Regions from separate parts of the Undibacterium sp. TJN19 genome, predicted to be linked through region 2. Evidence: riboswitches for the same ligand, from Rfam matches in the RefSeq annotation. Region 2 holds a riboswitch; the other holds the start of a gene.

Region 1 (15,562 bases), on a different contig from region 2:
GGTAATCAATGCCCAGGCGCTTTGCAGCGCGCGCCGTGTAATCACCCTTGATCAGCATCACGCTGACATCATCCCAGCCTTGCAGTGCCAAGCTTTGCTCAATAATGGCCTTGCGCTTTTCAGCGGGGAATTGCGGTTTCTTGCCTGGGTTTTCTGAAATGAAGATCACCACTTCACTGGCCATGGCACGCGCCTCCTGTATCACCCACATATGGCCATTGGTGATGGGGTCCAGTGTTCCTGAAAAGGCGATTTTTTTCATGATGTGATCCTGACGTGCATAAAAGAAAATAAGGAATCTTATAGTTTATCCTGATAATCAGCTTATTACTGATTATTTGGTTGTTTGACCAATATTGTCAGCTTAGTGATGAAGCCATGGAAATGCAAGTATAATTTGGTCAATTAACCAAATTAAGTCAGCGTTATTCTGAAGATCTATCATGTCCAGAAGACCAAATACCGAACAGCGTCGCTCTGAAATCGTCCAGGCCCTGCTTGCGACCATGGCAGAACATGGGTATGAAAAAGCCACCATACAACTGATCGCGCAAAAAGCTGGCCTCACGCCAGGCTTGTTGCATTATCACTTCAAGACCAAGGCCGATATCTTGCTCGAACTGGTCAAGGTCCTGGCTGCCTTGTCGCGCCAGCGCTATGACGAATTTGCTGCCAACGCCAGCAGCCCTGAAGAAAAGCTGCATGCTTATATCAACGCACGGCTCGCCAAAGGCGAAGGCAGCGATCCGCATGCCGTGGCTGCCTGGGTAGTGATCGGTGCAGAAGCCGTGCGCCAGCACGAGGTGAGGGCGGTGTATCAAGAGGCGGTCAGTGCGGAATTGGCGCTGCTGCAAGATCTACTATCGGCCTGCCTGCGGGACATGGGTAAATCGCCCGACAATGTGCCACAACTGGCGGCTGGCTTGCTGGCATATATGGAAGGCGCTTTCCAGCTCGCCAGTGCCGCGCCAGAGGTCATGCCGACGGACTACGCTGCGGTGACAGCGATAGCGCTGTTGCAGCGTTATATAGCGGCTGAGAGGTCGTGTGACTGAAGCAGGGCAGTTTCCGGTAACAATCGATAAACCCTAAGCCTGCAATCCCGCAATCAGGCTGATAATTTCGCCGCCATAACTCTCCAGCTTTTTATCGCCCACGCCAGAGATGGCGCGCAGGGCGGTCAGGCTGGCGGGTTGCTGACGGGCGATTTCGCGCAGCGTGGCATCCGGGAAGATGACATAGGCGGGCACATTATGCGTGCGTGCAGTTTCCACACGCCACCAGCGCAGTTTGTCGAACAGGGTTTGCGAGCTGCCGGAGAGATCGGCTTCGGCATAATCCTTGGCCGACTGGCGTTTGTGCTTGACGGCTTTTTCTGCTTTCTTGTACTGGCGCAGCTGTACCTTGATTTCGCCGCGCAAGACCGCACGCGAAGATTCTGTCAGTTTCAGCGAACTATAGTTTTCATAATCCACAGATACCATACCCAGTGCGATCAACTGGCGCAACAGGGCGCGCCATTCAGCCTCGCTCTTGTCCGAGCCTATGCCAAAGGTCGACAGCTTGTCATGCCGCCATTGCTGCACACGTTCTGTATCAATGCCGCGCAGGATGTCGATGACATGGCCAGCGGCAAAGCGCTGGTCAGCGCGGTAGATGGTCGACAATATTTTTTGCGCAGCCACGCTGCCATCGAAAGAACTGGGCGGGCTCAGGCAGGTATCGCAATTGCCGCAAGGCGTCGCTTGCTGGCCAAAATAATCAAGGATGTGAACGCGGCGGCAATTCAGGGTTTCGCACAGCGACAACATGGCTTCAAGCTTGACGCTTTGCACCCGTTTATAGGTTTCGTTGGCTTCTGATTCATCGATCATGCGGCGTTGCTGCACGACGTCCTGCAAGCCATAAGCCATCCAGGCATTGGCGCTGGCACCATCACGGCCTGCACGGCCTGTTTCCTGGTAATAGCCTTCTATGCTTTTTGGCAAATCGAGATGCGCAACAAAGCGTACATCAGGTTTGTCTATGCCCATGCCAAAGGCGATGGTGGCACACATGACGATGCCGTCTTCACGTAAAAAACGTGCCTGGTTGCGGCTGCGATCACTGAGTTCCATGCCCGCATGATAGGGCAGGGAGGTGATACCGTTTTCATTTAAAAATTCGGCAGTTTCTTCGACCTTTTTGCGCGACAGGCAATACACGATGCCCGCGTCACCACTATGCTGGGCATTGATGAAATCGAGCAATTGCTTGCGGCCATTGGCTTTTTCAACGATCTGGTAACGGATGTTGGGGCGGTCGAAGGACGACACAAACTGCAAGGCGTTTTCCAGTTGCAGGCGATGGATGATTTCATCACGGGTTTGCTGGTCAGCCGTGGCTGTCAGTGCAATGCGCGGTACATGCGGGAAGCGCTCATGCAGCGCCGACAGCTTGATATATTCAGGGCGGAAATCATGCCCCCATTGCGATACGCAATGGGCCTCATCAATCGCAAACAGGGCGATATTGACGACTTGCAGCAGTTCCAGGCAGCGTTGTGTCAGCAGGCGTTCAGGCGCGATATAGACAAGATCGATTTCACCTTCGCGCATTTTCTTTTCCACCGCCAGTATTTCATCAAAGCTTTGGGTGGAATTCAAAAATGCCGCACGCACGCCTACTTCAGCCAACGCATCGACCTGATCCTGCATCAGCGCGATGAGGGGCGAGACAACGATGCCGACGCCATCACGCAGCAGGGCCGGTATCTGGTAGCACAGGGATTTGCCGCCGCCAGTGGGCATCAGCACCAGGGCATCACCACCATTGACGACATGCTCAACGATTTGCCCCTGCTGCGAACGAAATGCCGGATAGCCGAAAATGGTCTGCAATAAATGCAGGGCCTGATCGACGGTATTGCCCGTTGTATGGATATTACTTACTTCTGTCACTGCTGGTATCACCGATATCACTGATTAGTCAGCCCAGGTAATCGCGCCGGTATAGGCGGTTATCAGGATCATGATACCAAAGGCGATGCGATACCACGCAAACACATTGAAATTGTGTGAGCTGATATAACGCAGCAGCCAGCGTACGCAAAAGAAGGCAGAAATAAATGCCGCCACGGTACCCAGGCTGAACATGGGCAGGTCGGACATCGATAATTCTTCACGTGCCTTGTACAGCGAATACACAGTGGCACCCAGCAAGGTAGGGATCGCTAGGAAGAAAGAAAACTCGGTGGCCGCCTTGCGCGACAGGCCAAACAGCATGCCGCCGATGATGGTGGCACCCGAACGGCTGGTGCCGGGTATCAGGCCCAGTGACTGCGCCAGACCGATTTTGAGTGCATCCATGATGCTCATGTCATCCACCGATTGTATGCGGGCATGATTGACATCTTCTGCATCAAGCTGTTTTTGCTTGCGTTCCACGATCAGGATGATGATGCCGCCGATGATGAAGGCCATTGCCACAGGCACGGGGGCAAACAGCAGGGCCTTGATTTTCTTGATGAACAGCACGCCCAGGATGGCCGCTGGCAAAAACGCTACCACCAGGTTGATGGCAAATTTGCGCGCCCTGGCGTCACTGGCCAGGCCCCTCACCACAGAGATAATTTTTTGTCTATATTCCCAGCACACTGCAAATATCGCACCTGCCTGTATCACAATTTCAAATACCTTGGCTGTTTCTGTCGTGAAATTCAACAGGCTGCCGGTCAGGATCAGGTGACCAGTAGAAGAAATTGGTAAAAATTCCGTCAGACCTTCGACGATACCCATGATGATGATTTTGACGGCAAGCAAGAAGTCCATAGCGCGCTAAAAAATTAAGTTTTGACCGGCACGAAGCTTAGCATGCCGCACCCCTGGCCTGCGAGAATTTTAGGTAGAGGCAAGCCGTTTTCAGCTGACATTGGCCATGACGGCAGCAAGCCTGCCCAGGCAATTGCAAAATAGCAGCAATCTGCACGTCAGGTATCGTATTACGGTACTTTCTTAAATTGCGTTGTGATGATGCAAGTGGCTGGCGATACTTCTGACTTCAATGTTTTCAGGTTTTCGCTTCAGCCCACTCATGCAGATGTCCACTAACAGCCTCAGCAACATCATCAAGTGCAGCTTGGCTGCGGGCCTGGTGCTGGGACTGACCGCCTGTTCCAGCATGCCTGGCCATGCTGACAGGGCTGATGCAGGCAATGCCGACCTGCCTGAATACCGTTCACCCCAGGTTGAGGTATTAACAATCAATCAGCAATTCATCTGGCGCATGCCAGATGCCAACCAGCATTTCGCCCAGTTTTCACAACATATTCTGGTCGATGACAGCGTGCCTTCGCGCCTGCAGGAATTTGTTGTGACCTATAAAACGGCCAACCATCTGGGTAACCCGGGCATGTCAACCATGACCGTACAGCAATCCGATGAACTGCAAATCAGCAGCAATGGCCAGTTTGTACTGAGCGAGGCGATACCGCAAGGTTTTACGGGCAGGCAAAGTTACCGCCGCCTTGAAGTGGCCAGGTTAAGCGTCGGCAGAGACATCTATCTGCTGGCCCTGGCTAACAGTTTCATGCACCGGCCTTTGTGGCTGGCCGTGTTTGGTGCTGACGGCAGTACCGTTTATCGCGCTGGTCTGCCACATGGCAACTGGCAATTTATCGAGCATGCAGACGGGTTTTCCATGGTTGATACGCGTGGCGCGGGTCAACGCCTGGTCTTGCATCCCCTGGTTGTGGAAAGAAGATGAGTGCAGTCAAATGCTTCGCAAAGCGTATTGCGCGGGGCATCAGGGCAGGTTTAAGTATTGGTTTGTGCACGGGCTTAAGTGCCTGCTTTGTGCCCTTGCCGATGGTGGGTGGCGGCATTGCAGGCGCAGCGCGCGATTCTGATGCAGTCAGGGAAGAAGCCTGGAATTACCAGGAATTTAAGGAGAAGCACGTGCAGACCGAGATCATCAAGGAAGTAGTGCCAGCCAGGCAGCGTAGCAACCGCAACAATTATTTTGCCGACTTTGCCGAGCATGTGCACATCACCCGCAATACGCCCACTAGGATGGCGTCATTTGAATTCAATTTCGTCCGTTCCGGTACCGACAATGGTTTGCTGATACAGGTACACCATGATGGCATACGCGTCTTGCTCGAACGCATACCCGCCGCCTTTTATATGGGCGACCTGCAAGCCACGCGCATACAGATAGCTGGTCGCGATTACCTTTTGCTGGCGGCCAACTCGCGCACCAGTACCCACCGCATGTGGTTCGGCATCTTCCGCCCCGACGGCAGCAAGCTATACGCCGCCAGCCTGGAACAGTCGGTCATCCGCATCAGTCAGAATGATGACGGTATTTCCCTGTTCTTTTTGAGCGGGGATTCGATGCGGATCAAGATTTAGGATGGGGTGATTCAGGTTCGCGAAGATGCTAAGGTGCAGTTGCACGCTCGAGATCGTCAAGCCAGTGTATTGCCTGCAATCTGTCTGTGCCGCACATTTCATCTGAAGCCTGCAAGCCAGAGCAGCAGGCGGGCCGTTCAGGTTTGCCAAAAATTGCACAGCGCAAATCATCCATCAATTGCACGCAGGGTACACCAGCGGGTTTCCCATTCGGCATGCCGGGTATGGGGCTGGTGATGGATGGCGCAATGCAGCAGGCGGCACATAAGGGGCGGCAGGTCAGTTTGGTGCTCATACCCGTATTTTATCGGATGTCGCGATGTTGCAGGCTTAAAGACTTCCAGAAATAAAAACACCGTGCAGGTGGCAGGGTGTTTTCGTCAATTGCTGATGGCGTAAAATTTAAAACTCTTCCCAGTCATTGTCGGCTTTGGCGGAGCTCACTTTTTTTGCTCGTGCCTGTCTTAGTGCGAGTTTTGCCGGTTTCGCCACGGTGCGGGCGGCTCTTGCCAGCGCAGGTGCTGGCCGGCTGGCCTGTGTTTTGATGGCGAGGGCCGGAGCTTCATATTGCTGCGGGATGATGCTGAACCTGGCCACCAGTTCAGTCAGCCTGGCTGATTGCTCCTGCATGCTTTCTGCAGCGGCAGCGGCTTCTTCGACCAGGGCGGCGTTTTGCTGTGTCATTTCATCCATCTGGGTCACGGCCAGGTTCACTTGTTCGATACCGGCGCTTTGCTCCTGACTGGCAGCGGTGATTTCACTCATGATGTCGGCCACATGCTGGACGCTGGTGACAATTTCCTGCATGGTCTTGCCGGCAGTATCCACCAGCTTGCTGCCATGTTCGACCTTGCCGACGGAATCGTCGATCAGATGCTTGATTTCCTTGGCGGCAGAGGCACTGCGCTGTGCCAGGTTACGTACTTCAGAAGCGACCACGGCAAAACCGCGGCCCTGTTCGCCAGCGCGGGCTGCTTCGACGGCCGCATTCAGTGCCAGGATATTGGTTTGAAATGCAATGCCATCGATGACGGAAATGATGTCGACGATTTTGCCTGAACTTTCCTTGATTGATCCCATGGTGGCAACCACCTGGCCGACCACTTCGCCACCCTTGACGGCAACGCCAGAAGCAGAGATCACTAGTTGGTTAGCCTGCCGTGCATTGTCGGCATTCTGTTTGACGGTAGAGGTCAGTTCTTCCATCGACGATGCAGTTTGTTGTAGCGAGCTTGCCTGCGATTCTGTACGTGACGACAGATCAGCATTGCCATTGGCGATTTCAGAAGCGGCGACATTGATGGTTTCGGTGCCATGACGCACTTCACCGATAACACCGCTCAAGCCGGTGTTGATGCCATTGATCGCATGCATCATCTGGCCGATTTCATCGTTCAGGTGTATCTGTATGGTTTCACTCAGATCACCCTGAGCCATGTTTTGTGCGACAGCGGTTGCTCTGGCCAGAGGTCTGGTAATCGATGTCGTCATCATCCATGCGCAGACTGCCGATAACAGGGCCGCAATGACCGACAGGGCGATCAGCAGCAAACGGCTGGTCTGGTAGGTTTGTTGTATGTCTGCGGCAGTATCATCAATCTGCTTGCGTTGCATGGCCAGCATTTCTTCGATTTTTTTGACGTACTTCCCAGAGGCGGGGATAAATTCTTTGTCCAGCGCAGCGCTGGCTTCATCGACTTTGCCTTCTTTTTTCAGCTCGACAATTTTGTTTCTGGCGTCAAGATAGGCTTGGCGCTGTATACCAATTTCCTTGAACAATGCAATTTCTTCGGCACTGTTCATATGCTCGGAAATGCCTTTTTGCAAAAGCCCGGATGTCCTGGTTGATTCTGCCTGTTCTTCGGCAAAATAGCTGGCAAGCGAGGGGTCACTACTTTTCGCAATGGCCGTCGTGCGCCGCACGCCGGTATGGATATTGCGATACCAGTCACTGACCATGCGCTCTGTCGCCAGCGGGTCTTTCAGCAGGTTTTCAGTTGCAGCGGCAACGGCATTGAGCTTCAGAATGGCGATGAAGGTCGTGATGAAAAACAGGACGAGTATCAATGCAAAACCTGCACCAAGGCGCTTACCTACTGAAAGGTGTTTGAACAGAGCGATCATAGATTTTCTTTTTATGGGCGGAAGGGCAGTAGAAAAATGCATTCAAGGCTTGATGCATGCTGTATGTTGTCTTGTGGAATTGTTTCCAGCGCGCAATTATACAGATTTATCCATATCGGTGATTAAATTTAAGGCAGGTTTATTTTATCAGCGCATTGGTATATATGTTTGCAAATAAAATAACTTTATCCTTTATTTTTTTCCGCTGATATCATCCGGTCGCAATCAAATAATTCAGTCCTGTAGTGAATTGATTTAGCTGGCTGAAGGTGGCAGGTACATTACCTTCAGCCAGCATTTTTAGTGTCGCTTATGTACCGCTGATATTCATGCGCTGCGTATGCGTCCACTGATGGTCATAGTCGGAGACGGCAGAGCTGTAGGTACGGTAGGTTTTACCTTCGCCCGGCCATGGGTTCATGATGTAGACGTAGTTGGTACCGTTGTAGACTTCATAACCGGAGCCGACCATGATATGTCCGCCACCATTGGTCCAGCCATAACGAATGACAAAGGGGCGGTTTGCATTGATATCGCTGACGACGGTGTTCCATGACGACGCATAGTTGTAGGCATAGTTTGATACGCCCCAATGCGCCAGGATGTTTTGCACACTGCCTGATGAGCCATACATGGAGTTGGGCTGGTTGGCGTTGCTGTTCCAGTTGAAATTGGTATTGCCGCAAGCGTAGTTAAGGCCATAGGCCCAGTTGACGATCTGGCACTGGCTGGGCGTCTGGTTATAGTAGTTCAGCAGGGCCTGGCTGCTGCCGGCCCAGCACCATTGGCTGTGTTCCTGCGTTACCAGCGGCACGTTCAGTGCACGCCATTGTGCGAAGGCACTGGGGGCCAGCAGGATGCTGGCGGCGAGGCAGAGTCGGGTAATAATTTTTTTCATGATATCTCCTTGATTTATTTTTTGAGCAGGTGGTGGTCTTGCCGCAATCAGCGGAAAGCATCCATATTGCTTTTGACCGACAGGCGCAATGCGTCAATGAAATCGCCTTGTTCAAGCAGGCCGTTATTGGCCGGTGCGGTGCCGGTTTTTTCACTGCGCTGTTGCAGCAACAATGCCTGACGCGCTGAATGCAAGGGTGCAAACCGCGTACGGGCATCGCTCGCTGAAGTCACTTCCAGAAAATCCGACATGGCCTGGTACACGCGGATGAAGCGTACGTTCGAGCGTGTTGCATTGCCATGCACGGCCATCGTCGCATCCACATCTTTGGACAACACTGCCCCGCCATAAGAGGTGATGCCCCAGCGGCCATTGGTCTGGCTGAGTGTTGCCATGCCAATAGGCGCGTCATGCAGGGTGATGACGAAACGCCATTCCCCGGTGGCCTTGGCCATGCTGCGCAGGTCACCACGCCCGGCCAGAATGTCTTGTGGCGGGATGGAGTAGACCGGGAAGCCATAGCTGATTTTGGCGTCTTTCAGGTCTTGTACATCGCTGACTTCGAGCGGGAACTCTGAAGGCAGGGTGCCACCGCGTGCCTGTACGTTGAATTGTACAAATTGCGCAAAGTCTCGCTGCGCTGCCGCGCCGACAAGACGTGCCTGATCCGATGTGGCAGCGAGGTCGGTGGTCTGTGCGAGTAATGGCGGACATGCCATGAGATAGCCAGCACTGACGATGACAGCGCCGATAGCCACCTTGTTGAGTTTCATTGTGAATCTTGATGCGGAGTTCGGTTTCATGCTTGATTGCTCCTTCGTTGAATGACAATAAAAGCCCACCAGTCCTAGCGGGCATCGGGGTATTGCGAGCGAAAGCTGTAGCGATTAAAAACAGAGAGTCTTCCGGGTACGCGCCGTCATAGCTGCCGTAACCGGGTCATTCACTTTTTCTGGTCGTCACAGTCCACCTGGCATGGGTTACATGCCGGACTTCAGAACCCGCGGTGAAGCGGAGATGAGAGAAATCTGATCAGGTCAGCGCTGCCATCGCAGGCTGGTAGTGAAATGAGATATGTACTGGTTAACTGGCGCAGACCGCAGTCGCGAGTGCGCAGCTACGAAGCTGCTGCACGCTGCCAGCGCGCAGGCAGGGGCTGTCACGGTGACGGTGTCACCGATAAATGCAGTGGGTTTCATGATATGCAGACTCCCGGCGTCAAAAGGGTAGTCCGTGCGCAATTGCGCAGCGGATACCCCCTCTGTGCTGGACCTGAGAGATTTCGCATGTGACCGCTGTTGGCGGTGTCATGCTTGCTCCTTCGGTGTGCCGGGCGACGACATCCGGCAGCTCTTCAGAGTTCAAATGTCATACCGGTCCTTTTGCCTGAGAGTTTCCGGGGTGGTTGCTCCTTCGGCGCTGCCCTGCGGTGTAGCGGCAGTCTCTCCCGATATCACGCGGCCTTAGCCCATTTGTTCCAATCCCTTGTATGGATTGTAGAAATGAGCATAGTTCACGCGTTAATCATTTACAAATTATTTTGTTGTTGCAATGCACACTTCAAAATTGCATCCTGTGCTTAGGTAAAGCGTGACTGATAGTCCAGTGCTATGCGTTCACGCAAGAGCTTGCAGGATGCGGGATGCACGCAAACGCTCAGGGACGAGGCGAAGCTCTTTGGCACACCAGCCAGCCTCATTCCTGATTTCATTCCTGATTTTCATGCACACATTGCTGATATCAGATCGCATCCAGCGCATTTTGCAGATCGCGGCGCAAGTCTTCCACGTCTTCTATGCCGACTGACAGGCGCACGAAAGAATCGGTGATGCCGAGCAGGGCTCTTTGTTCTGCCGGTATCGTTGCATGCGTCATGATGGCCGGGTGTTCGATGAGACTCTCAACACCGCCCAGGCTTTCTGCCAGCGCAAAGACTTCGCAGCGTTCAAGGAAGCGGCGTGCGCCGGCGAGATCGGTATCGAGGTCAATGGAAATGATGCCGCCAAAGCCATCCATCTGCTGTTTGGCCAGTGCATGCTGCGGGTGGCTGGCAAGACCGGGGTAATACACCTTCTTTACCTTGGGTTGCTGTTCCAGCCAGTGCGCCAGGTCCAGGCCATTTGAATTATGGCGCTCAACGCGGATATTCAGGGTCTTGATGCCACGCAGTGCCAGAAAGCTGTCAAACGGTCCGGCAATCGCGCCTACTGAATTTTGTAAAAAGCCCAGGCGTTCGCGCCATTCTGCCTGATGCGGTTCACCACCCACAATGGCAATGCCGCCGATGATGTCAGAATGGCCGTTCAGGTATTTCGTCATCGAATGCACGACGATATCAAAACCCAACTCCAGCGGGCGTTGCACGCGCGGGCTGGCGAAGGTGTTGTCAGCAATCGCGATGATGCCGCGTTCACGGCAGATCTTGCCAATGGCGCGCAAATCGGCCAGCTTCAGCATGGGGTTGGTCGGCGTTTCCACCCATACCATTTTGGTATCAGGGCGTATGGCGGCCAGCAATTGCTCCGGTTTGGTCATATCCACATAGGTGAACTCCAGACCGGCACTGCGCCTGCGCACGCGCTCAAACAGGCGGTAGCTGCCGCCATACATATCGTCACCGGCGATGATGTGGGCGCCGCTGTCGGCAATCTCCAGCACGGTGGCAATGGCAGCCAGGCCAGAGGCAAAGGCAAAAGCCTGCGCGCCGCCTTCGAGGTCGGCAACCGCACGCTCCAGCGCCCAGCGCGTGGGATTGTGCGAGCGGCCATAATCAAGCCCCTTGTGCACGCCAGGGCTGTCCTGTACATAGGTCGACGTGGCATAAATCGGCGGCATGATCGCGCCTGTCGTCGGGTCAGGGAATTGCCCGGCATGGATGACACGCGTGCCAAAGGCTTGTGGCTGGGCTGGTTTTTTGTACTCTGGATAGCTCATGAAAGTGTCCTGCGTAAATGGTTAAGGAGGTCAAAGCGGGTGATCAGGCCATGGAAGTGCTTTTCTGGCTGTTTGGTCGCAATGATGGCGACCAGGCCACGGTTCAGTATGGCGCGCAAATCATCGAGGCTGGCTTGCGGGCTCAGTGTTTCAATCTGGCTGGTCATGGTGTCCTTGACGACACTGCGGAACAGGCTGGCATCGCCCGCCACCTTCAGCAACACATCAGATTCATCAATGATGCCGATAATTTCGCCATCGTGAATGACAGGCAGTTGCGATATCTCGGCACTGCGCATGCGATTGAAGGCCACCATCAGCGTGTCACCGGCATCAACACTGATGACGCCACCATCATCAAAGCGGCGGCCTATGATGTCACGCAGGTCGCCATAGGTCTGACGTTTCAGCAGGCCTTGGTCTATCATCCAGTTATCGTTATAAATCTTGGACAGGTAACGTGTGCCGGTGTCACAGACAAAGGTCACGACACGCTTGGGTGTCGTCTGTGCGCGGCAATAGCGCAAGGCCGCGGCCAGCAGGGTGCCGGTGGATGAACCGGCCAGTATGCCTTCAGCGCGCAATAATTCACGTGCCGTGCCAAAGCTTTCAGTGTCATCAATGGTATAGGCATGTTTGACTGCACTGAGGTCAGCAATGGCAGGGATGAAATCTTCGCCTATGCCTTCCACCGCCCAGGAACCGCTGACTTCATTGACATGACCGGTTTCTATGTACTCTGCCAGGATGGAACCTTTTGGATCAGCCAGTACAAATTCCAGCTTAGGCTGTGCCTGGCGGAAGAAACGGGTCAGCCCGCTGATGGTACCGGCAGAGCCGACACCGACCACGATGGCATCGACATCATGATGGGTCTGCGACCAGATTTCAGGGCCGGTGGTGGTTTCATGCGCGAGCGGGTTGGCCGGGTTATTGAACTGGTCGGCAAAGAATGAACCTGGTATTTCCCTGGCCAGGCGGGCTGCATAATCCTGGTAATACTCAGGGTGGCCCTTGCCCACGTCAGAACGTGTCATATGTACTTCTGCACCCATGGCTTTCAGGTGTAATATTTTTTCTGTAGACATCTTGTCAGGCACCACCAGCACCACGCGATAACCCTTGGCACGGGCAACCAGCGCCAGGCCCAGACCAGTGTTGCCAGCCGTGGCTTCGATGACCGTGCCGCCCTTTTGCAGGCGGCCATCGGCCTCAGCTGCCGCGATCATGGCCAGGCCTATGCGGTCCTTGATTGAACCACCAGGGTTTTGCGATTCCAGTTTCAGAAACAGTTCACACGGGCCGGTATCAAGGCGGGTAACCTTCACCAGTGGTGTGTTGCCAATCAACGCAAGTACTGCGGGATTAGTTTGATTTGTCATTTTTTGTTGACTCCAAGTCTGCATATCGACACGCTGCCTGCCTGAATCCTTGTGAGCACGCCGACTGCATCTTGTTGCGCTTTTGTTTAAGAGGCAGCCATGCTAGCGAGGTCGGCTGGCCACGCTAAGGAATTTTTCCAACTATGCTTATGCGAAAAATAAACGATCACTGCCATAAAAATACACGAGGGCAATAAACGCTTCTTGCCCCCACAGCAGTATAGTCTTTGCCGGAAATTTTGCAGCGTGAGTGATTTTTGTGTTGACGGGAAAAGGCGTGGAGGCTGGCAGGAAATATAAATGCCGCCCGGAGGCGGCATCAAAAAGTAGGGGACTGTGCTACGTTAAAGCGTGCCCGGTTGGGACAGGCCGCTCTTCTTTTATTGTAAACTTCTTTAAGCCCTGATGAAGCTACTGCATGGGGCGATTTTGAGTCTGCGATGCTCGTCGTACTCAAGTACGAAACGCTTCTTAACTCAAACTAGCACCGCTCGCTAGGCTTACTCATCGGTTCTTCGAATTTTTTTAAGCTTTTTGCTATTCCTCCTTTTGATGAAAGGGGGCGAACCAGCATACCGCAAATGAGGGGATGGTGGCTAGCATGACGAAAACAAAGTAGTTGGTATAGCCCAGCAATTGTTGCAGGTGGCCACTGATGACACCGGTGACCATCATGCACAGCCCCATCAGGCCAGTGCCAAAGGCGTAGTGCGTAGTGGTGTATTTGCCGGGTGCCAGTTGCTGCATCAGGTAAATCATGAAACCAACAGAGCCGAAGCCGAAAAAGAATTTTTCGACAGCCACGCCTGCGGTGATCAGCCACAGGCTGTCTGGCTGGAACAGGCTCATCAGCAAGAAGCTGACATTGGGTATATTGACGGCACAGCACAGTATGAACAGGGTAGGCTGCAAACCACGGCGGGCGACAAAGATGCCACCCAGCAAAGAGCCCAGCAATACCGCCACCAGGCCATAGGTGCCGTAGATAATGCCCAGCAATTCATTCGACAGGCCCAAGCCGCCTTTGGCAACCGGATCTACCATGAAGAAAGAGCCTATTTTTTCCAGAAAACCTATGCTCAGGCGAAACAGGAAGGCGAAAGCAATCATCAGCCAGACATCGCGCTTTTGAAAAAAGGTGATGAAAGAATCACGCAGGATATGCAGTGCCGCCGCAGTGCTGGTCGGTGTATTTTCAGCCTTCGCACCGTCTGGCATGGTGCGCATATGCCAGGCCGCCATTAGTATCGTGATAGCCGCCACGATCAGGAAGATGATGCGCCATGAATCCATCCATTCGACACCGAAAACCCTGGGGTCATGATGAAAGAAATCAGTATGCAGCTTGCCACTCAGATAGACCAGGCCACCAGCCGCAACGATGGGGCCGATATTCCAGCTCAGGCTTTGCACGCCGCAATACAGTGACTGCGCCTTGCTGTCGAGCGAAGTCACATAGACGCCATCAGAAGCAATATCCTGCACCGCGCCCAGAAATGAAATCAGCCAGAACAGCGCCATCAGTATCAGCATGTAATCCGGCAGCGACATCACCAATGCAACGCAGACAAAACCAACGGCAATCGCCATTTGCGCGCACAGCACAAAAAACTTCTTGGTCTTCACCATTTCGACAAAAGAGGCGAACAGCGGTTTGATGGTGTAAGCCAGTATCAGGTAGCTCGCATATTCAGCCGCCTTGCCGTTGTCCATACCCATGTTCTTGAACATGATGGCCGTGACGCTAGTCAGCGTCATATAGGTCAGCGCCATCGTGAAGTAGGCGGTGGGCACCCATAGCAGTGGTGATTTCTTGCCTGTGCGGGCTGGCATCTGCACTTCAGTATCCGTCATCATGGTTTGCGCGCTTTGTAAGTGGCGGCAACGCTGCGCTTCTGTTTCTTGCCATGATCCATGCCAGCAACGGGCGATGAAACTGGCGTTGTCAGAAATAACAACGTGTCTCGTTAATGTTGTATTTTATTTTTTAAGAATTTTCATATACGGATACTGAAATAAGGCCGATCAGATGAGCCTGAAACCATTAAATATCCTGTTTATGAAAACCTTTTCAAACGCAGGATAGCATGGAATTTTAAAATAAAAAGCAGCTTTTACAGAAAAAATAAGAAAACAGCCGATCAAACTCATTGCTGAGTTATCTTGGAAAACACGCAAAGCCAATACAGGAAAGGCTTTCAGACGGTTTTTTTGAGTCAGGGATGTTCTGCGGATATTGTCGCGTTTATTCTCATCAGGGATCATGCCTGGGCAATATCCGCATTAAAATTTATGGCTAAAACATTTATTGATGAAATTGATTTCATCAATAAATGGAAAATGACAAATTTCCACATCATCGCTAGCTTATTCAGGAAAATTTGCCGGGATCGACAAAATGAAGAAACAAAATTGTCAGCCCTCAATCATTGACAGGGTCTGAAGTGGGTGATAAATTCGCCATATTGTGAAAACGATTTCAGTTAAATGTGCCTGTTATACGATGAAACAATTGCAAGCTGGTTTCGTTCTGTTGGCTTTCCGTATGATCTGGACAGCTATTTTTTGCAAATGCATAGCGCAATAATGCGTGGCATAGGTATGGCAGATACAAGTAAACGCAGAGCAGGTGCGAAACAGATACGTAATAGATACGTAATAGATACGTAATAGATACGGAAAGATACGTAAAAATCAAGTCGTGTTCAAGCGCATTTGAGAATGTTCAAGCGTATTTAAGCGGCGATTTTTTTGCCTATAGATGAAAACGATTTCAAATAACATAAGACTAGTCTCATGAACTGGCGCAGCAAAGTCCTCACATAAAACCAATT
Region 2 (15,562 bases):
GGAAATAGTGCTTGGAAACTGCACTGGAATTTCCTGGCCGGCAACCGGAGCTGGCGCGACAGTCTCTGGTGCAGATGCCAGATCGCGTGAGGACGGCAAGGCATCAGCCTGACATATTTGTGGCACTGTACAAGCGAGAAGAACAGCGGCAAATAGGGGGGTAGGGTTTAGTCGGAATCGTTTCATAGGCAAATAATTGACTAATCGACCATAGTCGACGTGGATTGCAGGATCGTGAGAGTGTACGCAAGTGAGGTTTGCAGCGTCAAGAAAAATGTCAGTTTAATGACAAGTTTTACAAGTTTAAATAGATGTCTGAATAGCATTCAAATAGCTTGGATCTTTCAGCTTGGACTTTATGTCGCTTGCAAGTTTGGGACTTAAGCCCGGAACGTGAGCAAAGGCGGACAGTGGCCGTATTTAAGCGCAATTTGAGTTTTGATGTTTCAGGTTAAATTGCCTATTCCATTAACTTAACTAAATTGCACCAATTTGCAGTGCTGCAATACAATACAGTTTTTCATGCAAAATAGTGGGTTTCTCCATGCAAAACAGATTTAAACCAGTCTTGCTGGCGCTAATGACCAGTGTCAGCACAGCCGGTAGTGTCATGGCCTATGCCGACACCATCATCGATAACGCCCGTGGATACACCCTGAATCAGAATCAGCAATTAATACAATTTCAGGCGCTGGCATTTGATGATGCTGGCAAGGTCATCGCTATCGGCCAAGGGAAGGACCTGGCCGCCAGGTTGCCTTCAGCAAGGCATATTGATGCAGCTGGCAAAACCCTGTTACCAGGCCTGATCGACGCACATGGCCACGTGTTTGCCTTGGGAAGCAGCCAGACCCAGCTGGGCTTGCGCGTAACCAGCAACCTGGAGCAGGCACAGCAGGCAATTGCCGACTATGCCCGCCGCTTCCCGCAGCATCAGTGGATCATTGGCGGGGAATGGAATCAGGCCAACTGGAAATTGGGCCGTTTTCCAACCGCGCAAGAAATTGATATCGTTGTGAAAGACCGGCCAGTCTGGCTGGCCAGGGTCGACGGACATGCAGGCTGGGCGAACACCAGGGCACTGCAATTGGCCGGCATAAACAAAAACACGCCGGACCCGGCTGGTGGAAAAATTGAAAAAGATGCGCAAGGACAGCCTACCGGCATTCTGATTGACAGTGCCATGCGCCTGGTAGACCAGGTATTGCCAGCAGCTTCTGAGGCCGAGCAAAGAGTGGCGCTGGATGCCGCATTGCTGCAACTTGCTCAAGTAGGCCTGACCAGCGTGCATGATGCGGGTGTGTCTGAGCCAGCAGATAAATTATTTCGTGAATATGCAGCACAAGGCAAGCTCAATACCCGTGTCTACGGCATGATACGTGGCACAGATACTTTCTTTGATAAGGTTTCTGCTTCAGGTCCATTAACATCCTATGCGGATGATCATTACGCTTTGCGAGCCGTCAAGTTATTTGCCGACGGCGCACTGGGCAGCCGTGGTGCGGCCCTGATGGCACCCTATTCAGATGCGCCGCATACCCAGGGGCTGTTGTTCAAATCACAGGATGAAATGTCAGCCATGATCAAGAAGGCTGCCAGTAAAGGTTATCAAGTCAATGTGCATGCCATTGGCGATGCAGGTAATCATCAGATACTGGAAGGTTTTGCCGCCTTGCCTGCCTCCATGTCCGCAGATTTGCGTCACCGCATTGAACATGCACAAGTTGTTGCCCTCACAGATATTCCCCGTTTCAAGCAATTGGGCATATTGCCATCGATGCAGCCTACCCACGCGACATCTGACATGAACATGGCGGAAGACAGGGTTGGCGCTGAGCGCATTAAAGGTGCTTATGCGTGGCGCAGTTTCCTGCAACAGGGTTCACGTATCGCTTGTGGCTCTGATTTTCCGATAGAGTCGCCCAATCCCTTCTGGGGCATCCATGCCGCCGTGACGCGCCAGGATATGTCCGGCAAACCAGCCCAGGGCTGGCATGCCGATCAGGCCATGACACTGCTGGAAGCTTTTCGTTGCTTCACGATTGATGCTGCCTATGCTGCGCATCAGGAAAATATTCTGGGAAGCCTGGAGAAGGGAAAGTGGGCCGATTTTATTCTGATCGATCAGGATATGTTCCAGATACCGGTTCAAAATATCTACCAGATCAAGGTTTTGCAAACCTGGGTCGGTGGTAAACAGGTGTATCAGGCAACAAAGTGATTGTCTGATTGAAGCGCCAGCAGCCCGTCTTTTAAATGGGCTTCTGGCACATGGTGACGTGCTAAGCTGTTTTTAACTGTAATTGCGGCTCTTTGATAGGCAGATGTATCAGCGCTGCGCCCACAGCCAGAGTGATATCGATATACCACAACAGATTGTAATTACCCGCTGCCTCAAATACCTTCCCGCCCAGCCATGCACCCAGAAAACCACCCAACTGGTGGGTAAGCATGACGATGCCAAACAGACTGGCCATATTCGCCGGACCAAAAAATTTTGCTACCAGACCAGCTGTGGGCGGCACAGTCGACAAGAAAGTCAGCCCCATCACGGCGGCAAAGACCAGTACCACCGGGCCTGTTTTTGGAGCCAGTAAAAACAGGGTGATGGCAATGGCGCGTGTTGCATACAGCAAAGACAATAAAGATTTCATGCGCCAGTGCCCAACGGCCCAGCCCATGGAAATACTGCCGACGATATTGAACAAACCCAGGATAGCCAGCGACCAGGCACCAAATTCTGCCGGTAATCCACAACTGGCGATGACGCCTGGTAAATGCGTGGACAGGAAGGCAACATGGAAGCCGCAGACAAAAAAGCCGGCAGCCAGCATCAGATAGCCTGGATTTTTCAGTGCGCCGTAAATGGCTGCTTTGGTGCTGACCGGTTTTTGACCGTTTGTCGCATTTTGCATTGGTTTGCCGCTTAGCAGAAAAGCCGCAGGCAAGGCCAGCAAGACGATCAGCCCCAGTATCTGCATCGCATTATTCCAGCCATAGTTCACCATCAACGTGATCGCCAATGGTGCCATGATAAATTGACCAAATGAACCGCCTGCATTCACGATGCCGGTGGCGATGCCACGATTTTCTGCCGGTATCATGCGGGTGGCCGTTGCCATCAGCACTGCCGGACCCGCCATGCCAGCACCGCCAGCGGCAAGCATACCTATGCTGAAAATCAGGCCGGCAGTTGTGGTCATCAAGGGCGTTATGAAAGTGCCCAATGCAACCAAAGCGATGCCAAGGAACAAGACGCGTCCTACACCCAGCTTGTCGGCAATCGCGCCAGCAAACGGCTGCGTCAGACCCCACCATAGTTGACCAAATGCGAAAGCCAGGCTGATGTTGCCGATACCCAGCCCTGTGCTGGTATTCATGGGGCTTAAGAAAAGTCCCATGGTTTGTCGCGCCCCCATGGTCAGTGAAAAAGTTCCGGCTGTGCTCAGCAATACAAGCCAGATGGCGGGGTAGTGATTACTTAAACTGGGTTTGGTATTCATGGTGCTCCCGTGTCATCCGACTTTAAATTTAAATGATATTTGTCATGATTGAATATATTACGATCATAATTTATAATGTCAAGACAATTTATTGAACGCGAGGTGTAATCATGAAAGTCAGCAGAGAACAGGCGAATGAAAATCGCGAGCGCATTCTGGATGTCGCTGCACAATTATTTCGCGAACATGGCTTTGACGGCATCAGTGTGGTGGATCTGATGAAAGGCGCTGGTTTGACGCATGGTGGTTTTTATGGCAATTTCTCTTCCAAAGAAGATTTGATTGCGCAGACTTGCACACGCACCATGACGCGTTCGGTAGAGAGATGGAACAAGCTAAAAGCCGCTGCGCCAGAAACGGCTCTGTCGCGTATCGCAGAAAGCTATTTATCGCCGGCTCACCGGGATCATCCTGGACAGGGTTGCGCGCTGGCCGCGCTGGGCTCTGATATGTCGCGGCAAAGCCCGCTCGTTCGCAGTGCGGCTACGGAAGGTACGCGTGGGCTGGTTGATGTGCTGGCAAAGTTGCTGCCTGGTGAGTCGGAACAGGCGAGAGAAGACAACGCCATGGTGGCGTTTGCCAGCATGGTCGGTGCCGTCGTATTGGCACGTGCGGTGGATGATAAAGAATTTTCGCAAAACATCCTGCAGGCAGTTGCCGACACATTGGTGAAGTAGTACCAATGTGTGTCAGAAATGCGTTCTATGTGACGTAACCTGTCATTGTTGTCTGCGGATTTTTTTGTATATGGCAGGACTTTGATTGTGTCACCAGCAAGCCCTACATCTTCCTGCATTTAATCTTCGTTTCTGTGCAGGTCAAATTGCAATGCCGCCAGTTTGGCATACACGCCGCCATGCTCTACCAGGGACGCGTGGGTGCCGGTTTCAACGATGCGGCCATGTTCCATGACAATGATACGGTCAGCACGCTGCACGGTGGCCAGTCTGTGTGCAATGATCAGCGTGGTGCGGCCTTGCATGGCGACTTCCAGCGCACCTTGCACCAGGCGCTCGGATTCTGCATCGAGTGCGCTGGTCGCTTCATCCAGCAATAATAGTGGTGGATTTTTCAACAGGGCGCGCGCGATGGCTATCCTTTGCCGCTGGCCGCCAGACAGGCGTACACCACGTTCGCCGAGGAAGGATTGATAGCCTTCAGGCAGCCTTTCAATGAATTCATGGGCAGCCGCCATTTTTGCAGCGGCAATGACATCGGCATCGCTGGCGTCAGCACGGCCATAGCGTATGTTTTCCAGCGCATTGGCCGAGAAAATGATGGTGTCCTGCGGCACGACGCCGATTGCCTCACGCAAGGTGTGCAGATCAAGTTGACGGATATTGACGCCATCAAGCCGGATTTCACCACCTTGCGGATCATAAAAACGCAGCAATAACTGGAACAGCGTAGTTTTTCCCGCACCGGAAGAACCCACGACGGCAACCGTTTCACCAGGACGTATATCCAGATTCACATTCGACAGGGCAGCAGTGTTGGGGCGCGATGGATAGTGGAATTCCAGTCCTTGCAACGATAATGATGCCCCCTTTGATTCATGGGCCAGGCGTATTGGCAATGACAATGCCTGAGCCGGGTTTTGTATCGGTGATTTGACTTCTATCAATTCCAGCAGACGTTCTGTGGCACCAGCAGCGCGCTGGGCATCGCCCATTACTTCAGAAAGCGCACCGATGGCACCTGCAACGATGGAAGCATATAAAATAAACTGTCCCAGTTCACCACCACTCATGCGGCCCTGCATGACAGCATGCGCACCCAGCCATAGTACAAACACGATCGCGCCAAACACCAGCAGTATCGCCATCATCGTCAGCAAAGACCGTGCGCGTATGCGGCGCATGGCAGTTTTGAATGCGCCTTCTACCGAGCTTGAAAACCGCCCGGCCTCTATATGCTCATGCGTAAAAGCCTGTACGGTGGGCATGGCATTCAAAATTTCACCGGCGATGGCCGATGCATCTGCAATGCGGTCTTGTGAATCGCGTGACAGCTTGCGTACACGGCGGCCAAAAAAGACGATAGGCAATACCACCATCGCCAGCATGACAATAATGATCGATGACAATTTGGGGCTGGTCACAAACAGCATGACCAGCCCACCCAAAAAGAGCAGGAAGTTGCGCAGGGCCATTGATATGCTGGTGCCAACCACAGTCTGTATCAGGGTTGTGTCAGTCGTCAGACGCGACAAGACTTCACCGGTTTGCGTGGTTTCGAAAAATTCAGGGCTTTGTGTTACTACGTGTGAATAGACAGCATTGCGTATATCTGCAGTAACACGCTCACCCAGCCATGACACCAGATAAAAGCGGGCCGCCGTTGCTACACCAAGCACGCAGGCGACAGCAAACAGGGCGATAAAGGTCAGATCCACATGCTTGATGCTTTTATCCCCGCCGCCAAAACCCAGGTCTATCATCTGCCGGAAAGCATAAGGGATTGCCAGGGTTGCCGAAGCAGCAACCAGTAAAGCGATACCAGCGAGTAGGAACTGACTTTTATAGGGGCTTAAGAATGGCAGCAAACCTTTCAGGGTTTCCAGGCTGCTGCGCTGGGAGACTTCAGTCTTGGAAGGGGGTTGTGTCATGCGCAGTCCTGTTGAAGATGCAAACGTCAGCTAAACAATAGCAAAGAAGGTAGATGATGTTGCAGTTGTCAATATCAATAGCAATTGTCAGTCTTTTTATGTGAATCAATTGATAGTTGCCAATTGTGGCGGTTACGTCAGCAGATTTTGTCAACAAATGTATCTTGTCAAACGTTGATGCAGCATTCTTAACAGAAAGGCAGATATGCGTATCCGCATCCAGCAAGTCAGGACCATCATTAGCTTGATAACAATTACTTCGGCAATTGCGGCAAGCAGCATTTTACTCAGTGGCTGTCAAAGCACCATGACACGCGTCAATGATTGCAAAGTGGGTGACTGGGTCAGTATCGGTACGAAAGATGGCGCAGAGGGCCTGGACAAGCGTTTTGATGATCGCCGCCGTTTTTGTTCACTGGTTGATGGCGACAAGATCAAGGCTGAATCATCCGCCAACTATGATCAGGGCTGGTTGCTGGGAAATTATCAATACTGGTCAAGCCTAGGCCGTGAAGACGGGCGTGCTGCCCGTGCCATCAGCTATTTCGAGAGCCAGTCAAAATCACAGACTACTCAGCGTAATCACACGCCCTTGAATCACCACGCCTATGAACAAGGCTGGCAGCAGGGTAATGCAGATTACTGGTATCAGACTGGCATGCAGGACGGCAAAGCCGCACGCAATGCTGGTGAAGAAGAATCAAGGGCAAAGGCCGGCGCGGCAATCGGTTTTCAGTTGGCCGCGTATCAGCATGGCTGGCGCGATGGCAATTATGCCTATTGGGAGCAAACTGGATATCAGGATGCACATGACGGGATTCCCGACCTTGAGTTACAAGGCAGGGCTAAAAAGGCTGCGTCAGCCGGGTTGCTGGTACGTGAAGATGCCTATCACACTGGCTGGAGCCGTGAGATCGTCGAATACTGGAAAAACCTGGGCTGGAATGATGCTGTTTCTGGCCGTGATATTCATACCCGGCGTGACGATGCGCAAAAGCGCGGATTAAAGATCTTTGAGACTGAATACCAGAAAAAATGGGAACAGCGACTGCAACAATACTGGCAAGACATGGGCAATAAAGATGGCTATGGATATCCTGACCAGTTAGAGCAACGCATGGCGAACGCCCGTCGCGACAATGTATTTGTGATTGCGCAGACCCGCGCTCTGTATCAACAGGCATGGGCAAATCAAAATGCGCGTTACTGCACCGTTGAGAATGCATTTAACTGGGGACGGCAAAATCAGGCGATGGCGGTGGAGGTCTGCAATGCCGGCATGCAAAACCAGTTAAGACGCGCCTTGCTGGGCGGTCAGGATTACGAAAACCTGGCGCGCAGGCAGCGTGATGCACACAATGACTTGCTCGTCAATAATGACCGTTATGAAGATGCCGAACGTAAATTGCGCCGTCTTGAGCAGGAAATCAAACGCGATCAGGACGACAAAAATCGCCCAAAAAATGAAGACACTGCCAATATCGATAAAAGGCGTGAGCGCGAACATCATGATCTGCACGACATCATGAATAATGTGCGCCGCAAGATTGATGAGCTGAAAACATGGGAATTTCGTTATGAGCAGCAGATGCAGCAAATCAAGCGTGATCTCTACCTGAATTGAAGTCTTATAACTTGTTCACAAATCGGGCTTGCAACGACTGTGTGATCGGCGTGTAGAATTAGAGGAATTGATATGCAGTAGATATTCTCGCGCTGAAAGCCAAGTGATGAAACGTGTATTGAAATGGATAGCCCTGATATTGTTGCTGCTGGTCCTGACGCTGGGGGCGGCACTGGGCTGGTATTTGCACGGCAAGCGTGTTGAGCGCTCTGGCAGCGTCAATCTGCAAAACCTCAGTGCAGAAGTCATCGTTCAGTATGATGAACGCGGCGTCCCGCATATCCAGGCAAAAAACGAAGCCGATATGTATCGTGCCCTTGGTTATGTACATGCCCAGGACCGGCTGTTCCAGATGGAAATGGTACGCCGCCTGGCCAATGGTGAGCTGGCAGAAATACTGGGCCCCAAACTGCTGGATCTGGATCGCCTGTTCCGCACTCTGGGCTTGCGCGCGCATGCGACCGCTTATGCTGCAAAGCTCGATAAAACCGCAGCCTCTAGCAAAGCACTGGATGCGTATCTTGATGGTATCAACCAGTTCCAGGCCACCCACCCGGCCCCGCTGGAATTTGATTTGCTGCATATTCCCAAACGTCCCTTTACGCCAGCAGACACGATCGCTGTATCTGGTTATATGGCCTATAGCTTTGCTGCTGCGTTTCGTACTGAACCCGTCCTGACGCATATCCGTGACAAGCTTGGCCCAGAGTACCTGCGTATCTTCGATCTCGATAATCATCCCCAGGGCGCGTTGCAGGCATCGCGCCAGCTTGATGCCGGCGACTGGCAAAAACTGGATCGGCTGGCCCAGCTCAGCCAGCAGGCAATAGAACAAACCGGTTTGCCACAATTTGAAGGCAGCAACGCCTGGGTGGTGGCGGGTAGCCACACTGCCAGCGGCAAACCTTTGCTGGCCGGTGATCCCCATATCGCTTTCTCTGCACCATCGGTCTGGTATGAAGCGCATTTGTCGGCACCGGGCTTTGAATTGTATGGTCATCATCAGGCCCTGAACCCCATGGCCTTGTTGGGACATAACCAGCAATTTGGCTGGAGTCTGACCATGTTTCAAAATGATGACCTGGATTTGATCGCGGAAAAAGTCAACCCGCAAAACCCGGAGCAGGTCTGGTATCACGGTCAGTGGGTCAATATGCAGACACGCGAAGAAACCATCGCCGTCAAAGGCGCGCCGACAGTGACCCTGAAACTGAGAAGCTCGCCGCATGGGCCTATTATTACCGATGCCTTCAAAGACAATTTCGGTAGCACACCAGTGGCAATGTGGTGGGCTTTCCTGGAAACTGAAAACCCGGTGCTGGATGCCTTCTATGAATTGAATCGCGCCGAAACCCTGCAAAAAGCCAGAGCCGCCGCAAGCAAGATACATGCACCCGGCCTGAACGTGGTGTGGGCCAATGCCAGTGGTGATATAGGCTGGTGGGCTGCTGCCAAACTCGTCAAACGACCAGCTGCCGTCAACCCCGCACTGATACTCGATGGCAGTACCGAGCAGGCTGACAAGCTTGGTTACTCGCCATTTTCAGATAACCCGCAAGAAGAAAATCCTGCACGTGGATATATCATTTCTGCCAATCGTGAACCGGCACAAAACGCAGCCCTGCCTATAGCTGGTTACTACAACCTGCCAGAGCGTGCACGCCGCCTTGACAGCTTGCTGGCGCAAGCTGGCGTGAAATGGGATCAAAAGAACAGCCAGGCACTACAGCTTGATAACAGGACCGATTATGCCCGTCAGGTCTTGCAACTGGTGTTGCCTATCCTGAAAAAACAGGTTATCGACGCCGATGGCCAGCGCTTGCTGGCGCAACTGGAAAAATGGGATGGCAGTTATCAGGCCGACCGTGTATCACCAACGATATTCAGCCAGTTCCTGTATCAACTGACTTATGCAGCGATGGCCGATAAAGTGGGGGAGGTGCAATTCAAGAACCTGTTACGCACACGTGTACTGGACGCCGCATTACCACGCCTGCTGGCTGATGAGCATTCCCCTTGGTGGGATAACCGCAAGACCAGGGCTATCGAGACCAGGGACGATATTGTCGGTCTTGCATGGCGTGACAGCATCACGCATCTGCAAAATACCTTCGGTTCAGACAGCAAACAATGGACCTGGGGCAGGGCACATACACTGACACATAATCACCCGCTGGCCCAGCAAAAACCGCTGGACAAAATATTTAATGTGGGGCCTTTCCATGTGCCTGGTGGGCGTGAAGTGCCAAATAATTTATCTGGCCCTATTGGCCCGGCACCCTGGGCTGTCGTGTATGGGCCATCTACCCGTCGTCTTATCGATTTCGCCGATGCCAGCAAGGCGCTGGGTATCAACCCGGTAGGGCAAAGCGGGGTGTTGTTTGATGCGCATTACAATGATCAAGCGGCCAGCTATGCAGCAGGCAATTATGTGCCGCAGTATTTGAGCGCAAAAGATGTGGCGGCGCATGTCAGCAGTACATTGGTATTGCGCAGTAAATAAGATGACTAGCGAGGATGACCAGCGAGGATGACCGTCAGCATAAGTTTGAATAAATTGCTTTTTGATACATAAACGGCAATTTGTGCAGGCTTTTTGTAAATATTTAAACCCGAAACTATCCAAGCCCTTGCAAGCCTTATATAATCGCGCTACTTGATCGGGAGAGCGTGACGAAAGTTACCGCCGAAGGGGCTAATACCCAAAAAACTCTCAGGCACAAAGGACCGATCAACGGGGTAGTTAAAAGTTGCCCCAACTCTGGAGAGCGGTAGCGGCAGACACGTTTATTTTTATAAATATTCGCCGTACTACCCACCGAAGGTGCGCACGGGCAGCAAACATACATTGCTCCCGTAATCTCTCAGGTACCAGGACAGAGGGGTATGCGATTTCAGCGCATGCGGCGTTTATTCGTCGGCATGCGCGTGTTCGTCCCTTCAATCTGGCAACCTGGTAATGAGGCACTCATGACGCAAGCAGCGACATCACTCAAGGCAACTCCCCTCAATGCAGCCCATCGTGCGGCTGGCGCAAAAATGGTTGATTTTGGCGGCTGGGACATGCCTGTCAACTATGGTTCCCAAATCGAAGAACATCATGCAGTGCGCACTGATTGCGGCATGTTTGATGTATCCCATATGTGCGTCGTTGATTTGCAGGGCGAAAATGTGCGCAGCTTCCTGCGTGGCCTGGTGGCCAATAATGTTGATAAATTGCAGGTGGCGGGCAAGGCCCTGTATTCCTGCATGCTGAAGCCTGAAGGCACGGTCATCGACGACCTAATCATTTATTTCTTCAGCGAAAACTGGTTCCGTCTCGTCGTCAATGCCGGCACGGCAGAAAAAGACATTGCCTGGATGAATGCCCGCAATGCAGAAACCAATAGCGGTCTGACCATAACCCAGCGCCGCGATGGTGCAGACGCTTTCGCTCTCGTAGCAGTGCAGGGCCCAAATGCCCGCGCCAAGGCATGGGAAGTCTTGCCAGAAACCAAGGCAGCTAGCGCAGAAATCAAACCTTTCAACGCAGTCATCGTCGCCGACACGTCCTTTGGTGAAGTCATGGTGGCACGCACTGGTTATACTGGTGAAGACGGTTTTGAAATTGCCGTATCTGCTGACCGCGTAACAGATTTCTGGAATGCCCTGGTTGCAGCCGGTGTCAAACCTGCTGGCCTCGGTGCGCGTGACACCCTGCGTCTGGAAGCTGGCATGAATCTGTATGGCCAGGATATGGACGAAACAGTCAACCCCCTCGATGCTGGCTTGGCATGGACCATAGACTTGGTCAGTGAACGCGATTTCGTTGGCAAGCAAGCATTGCAAACACAAGGCCAGAATGCCCAGTTCCTGGGTTTGATCCTGCGTGAAAAAGGCGGCATCCTGCGCGCCCATCAAAAAGTAGTGTGCGCACAAGGCGAAGGCGAAATCACCAGCGGCACGTTCAGCCCGACCATGGAACAGGCAATTGCACTGGCGCGTTTGCCTATGGGCGTGTCTGTAGGCGATACTGTGCATGTTGTTATCCGTGACAAGCAATTGGCCGCATCTGTCGTCAAACTGCCTTTTGTCCGTAATGGCAAAATCCTGGCCGTATAATTTGATCTGCAAGCTGTACTGTGTATTTGTTCACTCTTGTACAGCTTCATTTGATTAGCCACTCATTAATTCAAAACAATTTATTTATCTGGAGCCCATCATGAACGTACCAGCAGACCTGAAATACACGACATCCCACGAATGGGTACGCACAGAAGCAGACGGCACGATCACTGTCGGCATTACTGAATTTGCTCAGGATGCTTTGGGCGATATCGTTTTCGTTGACCTGCCTAAAGTTGGTACAGTACTCGACGCTGGCAAGGATTGCGCCGTGGTTGAATCCGTCAAAGCAGCGGGCGATATTTATGCACCGGTGACTGGTGAAGTTGTCGGTATCAACGAAGCACTGGCCGATGCACCAGAATCCATCAATGCCGATGCGTTTGCTGCATGGCTGTTCAAACTGAAGCCAGCCAATATTGCTGATGTTGATGCCTTGATGAATGCTGAAGCTTACGCAAAAAATATTGCTTAATTAATGCATATAAGGTGGCCTGATGGTCACCTTATTGCTTTGGATTTGCCTGAGTGCGGTTTGCCCTGCATAGTTCCGCCTGATATCCCACGTTACTCTTCTGTACCCCATATACCATGACCCGTCCTTCACTGACCCAACTGGAAGCGCATGACGCTTTCATCGCTCGACATATCGGCCCTTCTGAAGCAGAACAAGCCGCCATGCTGAAAACCCTGGGCTATGCTGACCGCACAGCCCTGATTGATGCCATCGTCCCGGCCAATATCCGCCGTCACGATGTGCTGCCACTGGCGCAATTCACAGAAGCCAAGTCCGAACAGGAAGCACTGGCCACATTGAAGGCACTGGCGTCGAAAAACCGTGTACTGAAGTCTTTGATTGGTCAGGGTTATTACAACACGCATACGCCTGGCGTTATCCTGCGCAATATCTTTGAAAACCCTGCCTGGTACACAGCTTACACACCGTACCAGCCAGAGATTTCCCAAGGCCGCCTGGAAGCCATTTTGAACTTCCAGCAAGTCATCACGGACCTGACTGGCATGGACATCGCCAATGCCTCGATGCTCGATGAAGGCACGGCTGCGGCTGAAGCCATGACGTTGATACAGCGCGTAGGCAAATCCAAATCCAATGTGTTTTATGTGGCAGCCGATGTCTTGCCACAAACCCGTGAAATCATAGAAACCCGCGCCAAGCCACTGGGTATAGAAGTACGTACCTGCGCTGGCAATGAAGCGCTGGACAATGATTGCTTCGGCGTCTTGTTGCAATACCCCGGCGTTGATGGTTCCATCATGGATTACCGTGAATACGCAGCAGCCTTGCATGCCAAGGGCGCGATGGTCATCGCTGCTGCCGATTTGCTGGCACTGACACTGATCGCGTCCCCAGGCGAGTGGGGTGCTGACGTTGTTGTTGGTAACAGCCAACGCTTTGGCGTACCACTGGGTTTTGGTGGCCCGCATGCAGGCTATATGGGTACACGCGATGCGTTCAAGCGCAGCATGCCTGGCCGCTTGGTTGGTGTGACGATTGATGCGCAAGGCAACAAGGCTTATCGCCTGGCCCTGCAAACACGCGAACAACATATCCGCCGCGAAAAAGCCACATCGAATATCTGTACTGCCCAGGTGTTGCTGGCAGTGATCGCTTCCATGTATGCCGTCTATCACGGCCCTGCAGGCTTGCGTCAGATTGCTTTGCGCATACACTGCCTGACTGGTATTTTGGCTGGCGGTCTGAAACAACAGGGTCTGGCTATCGCCAACACTACTTACTTCGACACCCTCACAGTCAATGTCGCCAATGCTGCTGCCTACCATCAAGCTGCCCAGGCTGCGGGCTACAATCTGCGTCAGATTAGCGCAACACAGGTTGGCGTCTCTCTTGATGAGACAGTCACACGTGCTGATGTTGAAGCTTTGTGGGCAATTTTTGCCAAAGCAAGTGGCATCACAACAACGCCAGATTTTACGGCGATAGAAGCTGGCGTCAATGATGCTTACCCGGCAGCACTGACACGTGGCACAACTTATCTGACACATCCAACGTTCAACCGCTATCACGCAGAACATGAAATGCTGCGCTATCTGCGCAGCCTGGCTGACAAAGACCTGGCGCTGGACCGCACCATGATACCGCTGGGTTCATGCACGATGAAACTGAACGCCACCAGCGAAATGATTCCTGTGACCTGGCCAGAATTTTCCAGCATCCATCCATTCGCGCCAAATGACCAGACCATCGGTTACCGCGAAATGATCGATCAGCTCGAAGCCATGTTGTGCGCAGCAACCGGTTACGACGCCGTATCCCTGCAGCCAAATGCCGGTTCCCAAGGTGAATACGCGGGCTTGCTGGTGATCCAGGCTTACCACGCTTCCCGTGGTGAGGCACACCGCAATATCTGCCTGATCCCATCTTCTGCACACGGTACCAATCCAGCATCTGCCAGCATGGTAGGCATGGACGTGGTTGTGGTTGCTTGCGATGACAAGGGCAACGTCGATCTGGCTGACCTGCAAGCCAAGGCAGAAAAACATAGTGCAAACCTGGCAGCAGCGATGGTGACTTATCCATCTACACATGGTGTGTTTGAAGAAGGCATACAACAACTGTGCGAAATCGTGCATAGCCATGGTGGCCAGGTGTATGTCGATGGCGCGAACATGAATGCGCTGGTCGGCGTAGCCGCACCGGGCAAATTTGGGGGCGACGTCAGCCATCTGAATCTGCACAAGACTTTCTGTATCCCTCACGGTGGTGGTGGCCCAGGCGTAGGCCCGGTTGCTGTTGGTGCGCATCTGGCGAAGTTCCTGCCTAACCAGAAATCCACTGGCTATGTCCGTGGTGAAGATGGTATCTCTGCCGTTAGCGCCGCACCATTTGGCTCTGCCAGCATCTTGCCTATCTCATGGATGTACATCGCCATGATGGGTTCTGAAGGCTTGAAGGCAGCGACAGAAACAGCGATACTGGCTGCGAACTACATCGCCAAACGCCTGGCCCCGCATTACCCTGTACTGTACAGTGGTCATGATGGTCTGGTTGCGCATGAGTGCATCCTGGATCTGCGTCCATTGACTGATGCTACTGGCATCAGCAATGAAGACGTGGCCAAACGCCTCATCGACTTTGGTTTTCACGCACCGACCATGAGCTTCCCTGTGCCTGGCACCTTGATGATAGAACCGACAGAAAGCGAATCCCAGGCTGAACTCGACCGCTTCATCGATGCCATGATCAGCATCCGTGAAGAAATCGCCAAGGTTGCCAGTGGTGAATTCGATGCCAAGGACAATCCGCTGAAACATGCGCCACACACGGCAGAAGTGCTGATCGCCAACGAATGGCCACATACTTACAGCCGTGAGGTGGCAGCTTACCCGGTTGCTTCCCTACGCAAAAATAAATACTTTGCGCCGGTTGGCCGTGCCGATAATGTTTATGGTGACCGTAACTTGTTCTGTTCCTGTATTCCTGTCAGCGATTATGAATAAGTGCTGATGTCGTCATCGGAATTGAAAGGACATGCTTTGCATGTCCTTTTTTTATATTTTCAATTCAGTATGGGAGAGGAGATTCCTAAACTTAGCAGTTTGGCGAATTGTCTGGCGGCCAGTGGCCGGCTAAATATGTAACCCTGACCTTCTTCACAATGGCGTTCTTTTAAAAAAGCCAACTGGCTTAATTCTTCCACACCTTCGGCGATCACTTTTTGCTTCAGGCTATTGCCCATGGCA

The links. Region 2 has a riboswitch for glycine ahead of gcvT (glycine cleavage system aminomethyltransferase GcvT). Riboswitches for the same ligand answer to the same signal wherever they lie in the genome.
Region 1: it holds a riboswitch for glycine, as region 2 does, so the genes downstream of both, ACO0LH_RS00505 (hypothetical protein) here and gcvT (glycine cleavage system aminomethyltransferase GcvT) in region 2, are expected to answer to the same signal.

What each region holds. Positions count from the first base shown of each region.
Region 1 covers NZ_JBMPPL010000001.1:109,183-124,744, reverse strand. Annotated here, with positions in the region: gene coaD (pantetheine-phosphate adenylyltransferase) at 1-262, opposite strand, end outside; gene ACO0LH_RS00545 (TetR/AcrR family transcriptional regulator) at 444-1,055, shown strand; gene recQ (DNA helicase RecQ) at 1,089-2,939, opposite strand; gene ACO0LH_RS00535 (undecaprenyl-diphosphate phosphatase) at 2,964-3,809, opposite strand; gene ACO0LH_RS00530 (hypothetical protein) at 4,078-4,743, shown strand; gene ACO0LH_RS00525 (hypothetical protein) at 4,740-5,390, shown strand; gene ACO0LH_RS00520 (YkgJ family cysteine cluster protein) at 5,419-5,685, opposite strand; gene ACO0LH_RS00515 (methyl-accepting chemotaxis protein) at 5,793-7,514, opposite strand; gene ACO0LH_RS00510 (C39 family peptidase) at 7,825-8,412, opposite strand; gene ACO0LH_RS00505 (hypothetical protein) at 8,460-9,185, opposite strand; glycine riboswitch at 9,664-9,776, opposite strand; glycine riboswitch at 9,777-9,872, opposite strand; gene ACO0LH_RS00500 (hypothetical protein) at 9,992-10,123, opposite strand; gene ACO0LH_RS00495 (trans-sulfuration enzyme family protein) at 10,153-11,346, opposite strand; gene ACO0LH_RS00490 (pyridoxal-phosphate dependent enzyme) at 11,343-12,728, opposite strand; gene ACO0LH_RS00485 (MFS transporter) at 13,266-14,585, opposite strand; gene ACO0LH_RS00480 (hypothetical protein) at 14,892-15,161, shown strand.
Region 2 covers NZ_JBMPPL010000008.1:3,064-18,625, forward strand. Annotated here, with positions in the region: gene ACO0LH_RS19835 (transglycosylase SLT domain-containing protein) at 1-186, opposite strand, end outside; gene ACO0LH_RS19840 (amidohydrolase) at 545-2,221, shown strand; gene ACO0LH_RS19845 (MFS transporter) at 2,283-3,503, opposite strand; gene ACO0LH_RS19850 (TetR/AcrR family transcriptional regulator) at 3,614-4,180, shown strand; gene ACO0LH_RS19855 (ABC transporter transmembrane domain-containing protein) at 4,300-6,111, opposite strand; gene ACO0LH_RS19860 (DUF2799 domain-containing protein) at 6,317-7,735, shown strand; gene ACO0LH_RS19865 (penicillin acylase family protein) at 7,842-10,238, shown strand; glycine riboswitch at 10,387-10,475, shown strand; glycine riboswitch at 10,487-10,625, shown strand; gene gcvT (glycine cleavage system aminomethyltransferase GcvT) at 10,706-11,836, shown strand; gene gcvH (glycine cleavage system protein GcvH) at 11,937-12,314, shown strand; gene gcvP (aminomethyl-transferring glycine dehydrogenase) at 12,431-15,319, shown strand; gene ACO0LH_RS19885 (putative bifunctional diguanylate cyclase/phosphodiesterase) at 15,379-15,562, opposite strand, start outside.